DNA from 2 places in the Marinomonas phycocola genome. Region 2 is predicted to be linked to the other one. Evidence: predicted binding sites of a transcription regulator. Region 2 holds the regulator's gene; the other holds the start of a gene.
What was found. The regulator LexA, encoded in region 2, represses DNA repair genes until DNA is damaged. The targets are predictions, from matches to a motif close to TACTGTNTANNTANACAGTA.
Positions count from the first base shown of each region.

Region 1: the regulator LexA is predicted to act here: its motif matches at 2,141-2,160, upstream of ruvC (crossover junction endodeoxyribonuclease RuvC).

Region 1 covers NZ_JBLIXL010000010.1:48,561-53,013, reverse strand. Annotated here, with positions in the region: gene aspS (aspartate--tRNA ligase) at 252-2,021, shown strand; gene ruvC (crossover junction endodeoxyribonuclease RuvC) at 2,182-2,742, shown strand; gene ruvA (Holliday junction branch migration protein RuvA) at 2,739-3,347, shown strand; gene ruvB (Holliday junction branch migration DNA helicase RuvB) at 3,347-4,360, shown strand; gene tolQ (protein TolQ) at 4,370-4,453, shown strand, end outside.
Region 2 covers NZ_JBLIXL010000013.1:70,864-75,316, reverse strand. Annotated here, with positions in the region: gene ACMUMJ_RS10965 (DEAD/DEAH box helicase) at 1-527, opposite strand, end outside; gene dinG (ATP-dependent DNA helicase DinG) at 645-2,777, opposite strand; gene lexA (transcriptional repressor LexA) at 2,846-3,466, shown strand; gene ACMUMJ_RS10950 (hypothetical protein) at 3,584-3,862, opposite strand; gene ACMUMJ_RS10945 (DUF6586 family protein) at 3,865-4,332, opposite strand; gene topA (type I DNA topoisomerase) at 4,329-4,453, opposite strand, start outside.

The DNA of each region.
Region 1 (4,453 bases), on a different contig from region 2:
GTTATTGTGTAGAAGCGAATACAAATTCATCAACAAACGTCTAAATTCATAAAGGACATTGATTTTTTCCTTCGTCCTCTAGAGTGAACTCGCTTGTTCGCTTATAATGCGGGACTTTTAAAATTTGCACAGCCTAAAAGTGACAGCATCAAATCGATTTTACTGTTTAAATGTCCTCAGTAACCTGTAAAAATCGAATTTTTAGGCATTAATAAACGCTTTTACTGAGCCAGTAACAGGATATAAATATTATGCGCAGCCATTATTGCGGCGAATTAAATGCTACAAACGTTTCTCAAGAAGTCACTTTATGTGGCTGGGTTCACCGTAGGCGTGATCATGGGGGCGTTATTTTTCTTGATGTTCGTGATCGTGAAGGTATTACACAGGTTGTTTTCGATCCTGACCGTGCAGAAAGCTTTGCTCTAGCAGACAGTGTTCGTAATGAATATGTTGTTAAATTGACGGGGAAAGTGCGTGCTCGCCCTGAAGGTACCGTTAATCCGAACATGTCTACTGGTGAAATTGAGATTTTAGGGCTTGAGTTAGACGTTCTAAACGCATCCGTTACGCCTCCTTTTCAGTTGGATGAACATCAATCTGTTGGTGAAGATGTTCGCTTGAAAAATCGCTTTATCGATTTGCGTCGTCCTGAAGTTCAACAAAAATTACGTTTCCGCTCAAAGGTAACATCAGTATTGCGTCGTTATCTTGACGATAATGGCTTCTTAGATATTGAAACGCCTATTTTAACGAGAGCAACACCTGAAGGTGCGCGTGATTACTTGGTGCCAAGTCGTACTCAGCAAGGCAATTTCTTTGCGTTACCTCAATCGCCGCAGTTATTTAAGCAGCTGTTGATGGTTTCGGGTTTTGATCGTTATTATCAAATTGCAAAATGTTTCCGTGATGAGGATTTACGTGCAGATCGTCAACCAGAATTTACACAGGTTGATATTGAAGCGTCATTCATGACAGAAGAAGAAATAATGCAGATGGCGGAATCTATGATTACTGGCATGTTCAAAGAGCTCATGGGTGTTGATTTGGGTACCTTCCCTCGTATGCCTTATTCTGAAGCAATGGAAGCATACGGTTCAGATAAGCCAGATTTACGTATCCCATTAACGATTGTTACTGTTTCTGATTTGATGACAGATGTTGATTTTAAAGTATTCTCTGGCCCTGCTAAAGATGAAAAAGGCCGTGTTGCTGCATTAAAAGTGCCGGGTGGAAATGCGCTAACCCGTAAACAAATTGATGAATATACTAAGTTTGTTGGTATTTATGGTGCGAAAGGTCTGGCTTATATCAAGGTAAACGATAAGTCTAATCTAGAGGAGGGCTTGCAGTCTCCAATTGTTAAGTTTTTACCGATCGAAGTGCGTCAGCAATTGCTTGATCGACTTGACGCACAAGATGGCGATTTGATTTTCTTCGGTGCAGATTCTGCAAAAGTAGTGAATGAAGCGTTAGGCGCTCTACGTTGTAAAATCGGTGAAGATCTTGATTTATATACAGCGAAATGGGCTCCTCTTTGGGTTGTTGATTTTCCAATGTTTGAAGAGACGTCTGATGGTGGCATTACTGCAATTCACCACCCATTCACAGCGCCATCTTGTTCCGCAGAAGAACTTAAGGCGAATCCACTAACGGCGCTATCTCAAGCATACGATATGGTTTTAAATGGTACGGAGTTAGGTGGTGGTTCAATTCGTATTCATAAAGGCGATATGCAGGAGGTAGTATTTGAGCTGTTGAACATTTCATCTGAAGAGCAAGAAGAGAAGTTTGGCTTCCTATTGGATGCTCTGAAATATGGTGCTCCAACTCACGGTGGCTTGGCATTTGGCTTAGATCGTCTTGTGATGTTAATGACAGACTCTCAATCTATTCGTGAGGTCATTGCGTTCCCTAAAACACAAAGTGCAACGTGTTTGTTAACTCAAGCGCCTGGTGATGTAAGTGAAAAGCAACTAAAAGAGTTGAGTATTCGCGTTCGTAAGCCTGTTGTTGAATAAAATTGATGTTGTTAGATGAAATGTTATTAATATTATTTTATTTGCATTAATTGTAAAGAAATCATAAAAAAGGTCGCTTACTGCGGCCTTTTTTAATTATGATTAATGATTAAGTGAAATACTGTTAAAATATACAGTTTTTAGATTGGAAGGTGGTAGTGTGTCGACGCGTATTTTGGCCATCGACCCTGGCTCAAGAATAACGGGCTTTGGTGTCATTGATGTGGATGATAGAAGTAAAATAAAATACGTAACAAGTGGTTGTATAAGGCTTCCTGATGAAGCGCTTTCTATAAGGTTAAAGAATATTTATCTCAACGTGCAAACACTTTTCGCTGAGTATCAGCCGAATGAATTTGCAATAGAAGAAGTCTTTTTGGCAAAGAATGCGAACTCTGCATTAAAGCTTGGTCAGGCTCGTGGCGCGGCGATTGTTGCTGCGGCCTTAAATGAGCTTTTTGTATATGAATACTCAGCTAAGCGTATAAAGCAATCTGTTGTTGGTAATGGCGCAGCGGAAAAGAGGCAGGTTCAGCAAATGGTTCAACTTCTGTTGTCATTAGATAGTCCTCCTCAAGTCGATGCAGCAGATGCTCTTGCTATTGCATTGTGTCATGCTCATACAAGAACGGCCGCTGGGTTAGAATATGGTGTTGGTAAACGTGCTGCGAGAAGTTCAGGGAAACGCTGGACTGAATCAGATGTAAGGAAAATGAAGTGATTGGTCGTTTAGTTGGAAAATTAATAGAGAAAATGCCACCGGATTTGATGCTTGATGTTGGTGGTGTTGGGTATGAATTAAGTGCTTCCATGACGACCTTCTATGAGTTGCCAGCGATTGGTGAAAATGTGGTGTTGTTTACTCATTATCAAGTCAAAGAAGATGCGCACTCTTTATACGCCTTTATCGATAGAGAAGAGAGAGCGCTCTTTCGCATTTTGATTAAAGTAAATGGTATTGGGCCCAAAATGGCTCTGGCTATTTTATCTAGTATGTCTTCCAATGAATTGGTAAGGTTCGTGCAAGAATCTGATGTGACGGCTTTGACGGGCATTCCCGGTGTGGGCAAAAAGACAGCCGAACGCTTAATCGTGGAATTAAGAGATAAGCTTGGTAAAGCGGCTAAGCGTGATTTGTTTTCTACGCCTGAAGTGTTGAAACAAGTTCAAACTGATCCAAGGCAAGAAGCCGAGTCTGCTTTAATTGCATTAGGCTATAAGCCTCAGGAAGCATCTAAAGCAATTGCTTTAATACCCGTTTCAAATGCAACCAGTGAAGAAGTAATTAAGGCAGCATTGAAAAATATGTTTAAAAAGGCGAATTAATGATTGAGTCAGATCGCATTGTATCGAGTGAGTTAAAGGGCGGTGAATTTCACCATGATCGTGCTATTCGTCCTCAAATGTTATCTGAATATGTGGGTCAGTCTGCAGTTCGTGAGCAAATGGAGATTTTTATACAGGCAGCAAAGCAGAGGAATGAGGCATTGGATCATTCTCTTATTTTTGGGCCTCCTGGTCTTGGTAAAACGACGTTAGCTAATATTATTGCCAATGAAATGGGAGTGGAGATTAAAACCACGTCAGGGCCTGTTCTCGAAAGGGCGGGGGATTTAGCTGCTTTACTTACTAATTTAGGTGAAGGAGATGTGCTTTTTATTGATGAGATTCATCGATTAAACCCTGCAATAGAAGAAGTGTTGTACCCAGCAATGGAAGACTACCAATTAGATATTATGATAGGGGAAGGGCCAGCGGCTAGATCTATTAAAATCGAAATCCCACCTTTTACATTAATTGGCGCAACAACAAGAGCGGGTTCGCTCACATCTCCATTAAGAGATCGCTTTGGAATAGTACAAAGGTTGGAATTTTATGATGTAGAATCTCTCACTTTCATTGTTCGTCGTTCTGCTGAAAAATTAGGTATTACTATGGATGATACAGGAAGTTTTGAGGTTGCTAGGCGCTCTAGAGGAACGCCACGTATTGCGAATCGTTTATTGCGTCGCGTGCGAGACTTTGCGCAAGTGGATGGTGATTTATGTGTGACTAAAAAGGTTGCTGAGCGTGCGCTGAACATGTTGAGTGTTGATTCTCAAGGGTTTGATCATTTGGATAGGCGTATGATGCTGACCATGATAGAGAAATTTGACGGACGGCCTGTAGGTCTAGATAATGTCGCTGCAGCGATTGGAGAAGACCGAGATACGATTGAGGATGTAGTTGAACCTTTTTTAATTCAACAAGGGTTTATCATGAGAACACCAAGAGGTCGTCAAGTAACAAAAAAGGCATACCAGCATTTTAATTATCAATTGCCATCGGATTTAACATAGAGGTAGAGAATGTCAGTTTGGGGACTTATTGCAAGTGCAAGTTTGGTTGTTCAGTTAGTAATGTTATTGCTGCTGACGGCTTCCGTTGTTTCT
Region 2 (4,453 bases):
TGTTTTTGCTTTTCATAACTTAAACCACCAACCAGAGAAACCACATTAAGATCAGCGTTTGTCGTTAACTTTTCAGCGTCTTCGGCTATTTGCAGCGCCAGTTCACGTGTTGGCGCAATAATCAAACCACGAGCAAAATTATCCGCTCTTGCTTCTTCAACTGGGTAATCAAGAAAATCGGAAATCATGGCAATAAGGAATGCAGCCGTTTTACCAGTACCCGTTTGAGCCTGACCTATAATGTCGTAGCCCTGAAGTGTTTGAGGCAATGTCTCTGCTTGAATTTCACTGCAGTATTCAAAACCCATTTCCGAAATGGACTTTAAAACGCGATCAGGTAGGTTTAAATCATGGAATCTGAGTTTTCCAGACACAGGCTCAACTTGAAAATCGTCTATAGACCAAACCTTTGAATTTCCCTTACCTTGTTCAGATGCGTTCTGTTTAGAAGGTGATTTTTGTGGTTTTGAGTAAGTTCTGCGGCTTCTTTTTGGTTTTGATGGGGTATCTACAATTTGTTTTTCCATTTGGAATCTATTTGCTTCTTTATAAATGATTTGAATAACTTAATTCATCTAAGTGTACCTAAATGACCGAGATTTAGACACCTTTTCCAACTCTTAATGGTAAATTGGCTTTGCCCCTTATTTTTCCACTAACAAATGATACGGAGGTAAGCTATCGATTAACTGCTTCCCATAGCGTTTAGAAATTAGCCGTTTATCAAGTATGCATACCTTCCCTTCGTCTGCTTCACTTCTCAGCAAACGCCCTGTTGCCTGTACCAATCTAAGTGATGCATCAGGAATAGTGATTTCCATGAAGGGATTACCTCCTTTTTGCTGTATCCATTCTGCCAATGTCGCATCCACAGGATCATCAGGGACAGAGAATGGGATTTTCGCAATGACTACGTGCGTAAGGTATTTACCCGGTAAATCAACACCTTCTGCAAAACTTGCCAGCCCCATAAGCAAACTGCCTTTACCTGCATCAATTTTTTCTTTGTGCGAATCCAAAATAACACGCTTGGATTGTTCCCCTTGAACCAACATGATCGCCTGCAACTTAGCCTCAACTTGCAGAGACACTTCTTCCATTTGCTTACGAGACGAAAAGAGCGCCAAACTTGCGCCTTGTATATCAACTTGGTTATTTAAGTAATCCACAATAACGCTTGTATGACGCTCTACCTGTGTTGGCTCACAATCCATTTTGGGAATGATAAGTTGGCCTTTATTTTGAAAATCAAATGGACTGATTACTCTTAAATATTCACTTTCATGCGGAACACCGCTTCTCATATTAAAACGAGAAAAATTATTTAATGCAGTTAATGTTGCCGAGGTCACAACAGCGGCGTAACACTTATCCCATAATTGCTGACGCAATGTGTGTGCAGCTAAAATAGGGGAACCACCAAGCTCTATGTCTTGTTCCATGCCACTACCAGACAAGGTAAGCCAACGAGCATTAGGCGGGTAATTCAAATCGTCTAAAGTAGAATACAATTGCCATAGCGCTTTTGACTGCTCTAGGCGTGATAGCACAACCCCCAAAATAGGCATCCATGTATCTGCCACCTCTTGAGTCAGGCCCATACCTTCATTCTGCTTCGCTTTTTTGCACTCATCTTGAATGCTTTCAATACTGCCAAAGAGCTTTTGAAAACCGGTTTGTAAGCTGTAGGCCAATTGCCTCAGTCCGTCGGGGATCACACCAAATTCGAATCGGTGAACATTGTTATCACTGTCTAGGTTTTTATCAGCAATAAAAGGCGCAAGACCTTGCTGTGCATACTGGATAAAATTTACCAATGTTTGAACTTGCTGAGGTATTTTTAACAACAATTGCCCTGTAAGACTGATGTCATCCGTCAATTCTTGCTTAAGAGAAACTAGATTTTTTTCTAGCTGCCTCAGCCATTGAATGCTTTGTTGTAACCGCATTTCATGACGAAAGTGACTAATGGCTTTATCAGGTAGGTGATGTCCTTCATCAAAAACATAAACCGTGTCACTCGGGTTCGTTAAAATAGCACCTCCCCCTAAAGACAAATCCGCCAGAACTAAATCGTGATTAGCAACAATCACGTCTGCTGTCTCGATTTCAGCTCTTGCTTTATAAAACGGACAAGCGGAAAAATTAGCACAATTACGATTGGTGCATTGCTGATGATCCGTCGTCACTCTGCGCCAATCATCTTCTCGTAAAATGCCCTTCCAGTTGTCTTTATCCCCATCCCAATCGCCAGACTTAATAGCATTGTCCATTTCTTGATATAGAGCGGCATTCACATCACCAGCCTGTCGATGTTGTTCAAATAAACTCGCAAACATGTCTTCCATAACCTGAGTTTCGGAATCTAAAAAGCCTTCCAATTGATTAAGACACAGATAACGCCCTCTCCCCTTCGCAAGAGTATAAGCAAAATGATAATCTGTATGTTTCAAAAGATCTGGAAGCTCTTTGTGCAAAATTTGCTCTTGCAGAGCGACGGTGGCGGTGGAGATTACCAGTTTTTTGCCACGTTCTTTTGCGATGGGAATAACCGATAGGCAGTAGGACAGAGTTTTACCTGTGCCAGTGCCCGCCTCTACAACGGCAACGTGCTTCTCTCCCAAACGGACACCTTCAGAGTCTTGCTTAATATTGCCAATTGTACGAGCAATTGTGGCAATCATCTGTTTTTGCCCTAAACGTGGCTTATGGCTTTTTGCAGCCAAAGACGCTCTATAAGCACTATGTATTTTTGTCTTTAATTCATCTGAAAGCATTATTTAATTGAGAACATCTTTAAAAGCTGTATATAATAACAGTAACTGTACAAACAACCAGATGCCTTATGATTAAATTAACAAAAAGACAATCCGAAGTAATGGACATGATACGCGAATTCATTGCTGAAACAGGTTTTCCCCCCACTCGGGCCGAAATTGCAAAACACTTGGGATTTAAATCCCCTAATGCCGCTGAGGAGCATCTTAAAGCATTATCGAAAAAAGGTGCTATAGAGATCTTACCAGGTGCCTCCAGAGGATTAAAAATAGTTGAAGAACTATCCGATGAACTTCCTGTGGACATTGGTTTGCCCATCATAGGAAAAGTAGCCGCTGGTTTTCCCATATTAGCGCAGGAAAACGTCTCGTCTTATGTTCAGATTCCACCTGAAATGTTCTATCCAAAAGCAGATTATTTCCTCTCTGTCACTGGAATGAGTATGAAAGACATAGGGATTTTTGACGGTGATTTAATTGCCGTTCATAAAACCAATTCGGTGAAAAATGGTCAGGTTGTTGTCGCTCGAATCGATAACGAAGTAACCGTAAAACGTTTTCAACAAGATGGTAAAATCATTCATCTAATTGCAGAAAACAGTGAGTTTAATGACATTACAGTCGACTTAGAAACCACTGAATTTGCTATTGAGGGCATATCAGTTGGTGTTATCAGGCAATCCCTCTAATGCTCCTAACGCTTTATCGAAAATAAAAGAGCCTTTATAAATTGAAATATATTCTTTTTATAGGGGCTCTTTTATGAAGATGGCGTTCAACTATTGAATCAAATCCACTCTGATACATTAATGCAGTGTTTTTGGCGTATCAACTACTGTTTCAAAGTCTTCAATAAAGTCGTCTTCTGGCATGTCGTTAAAGTCTTCTGAGTAAACAAAGTCTATACCCGCATGGAACATACACTTTGCTAAATCAAAATAACGATTTTGCAAAAACGCTTTTGTATCATCAGAAATCGTTAATACAGCTAACGGCTCAGAGTTTTCATTTTTATCTGCATTGACTGGGCGCAACACAATATCACCATTATCTAATTCAACAATTTCTAAATAAGCTTCATTCATTCTTAATACTCTGTGGACTCTTCTCTATATCGAAGAGCTAACTCCGAGATAGATTGTAAATAGAATGCTATCGAATTTTCTGAGCTACTGCTACTCACAATCACGTTGCTCATCACAACGCCCTGAGGTCTTGAGTAGCACTCATAAGCCGTAACATACGCTTTCTCTAATTGGGAAAGCCAACTTGATGGGTCAGATGATAAAGCATTCAGCTCCTGTAATACAGGAATTGAAATGCCTTTTTGATTTGCCTGCTCCAAAAGGCGGGAAATATCCAAGTCGTGCTGCAATGAATAGTTCGCACACACCTCTTGAAGCAAGCCGTTTAATCCGCTCTTCAGATGAAATAGTGCAGAATCTTCATACGCTTTTTCCATCCAAGATTCATCCGAGCTAGATAACAACTTTAGGAAGCGACGCGCAACATCCAGTTTTTTATTGGTTACGCTCGCCCCACTCGGATTACTCATTTAGATTTTTTTCCTTCTTCAATCACCCATTTATTACCAACATAGTACGCCTTCCAGCCAGTCGGCTTGCCATTTTCTTCTGTCATAACGTACTGCTCTTTCGTTTTACGACTGTAGCGAA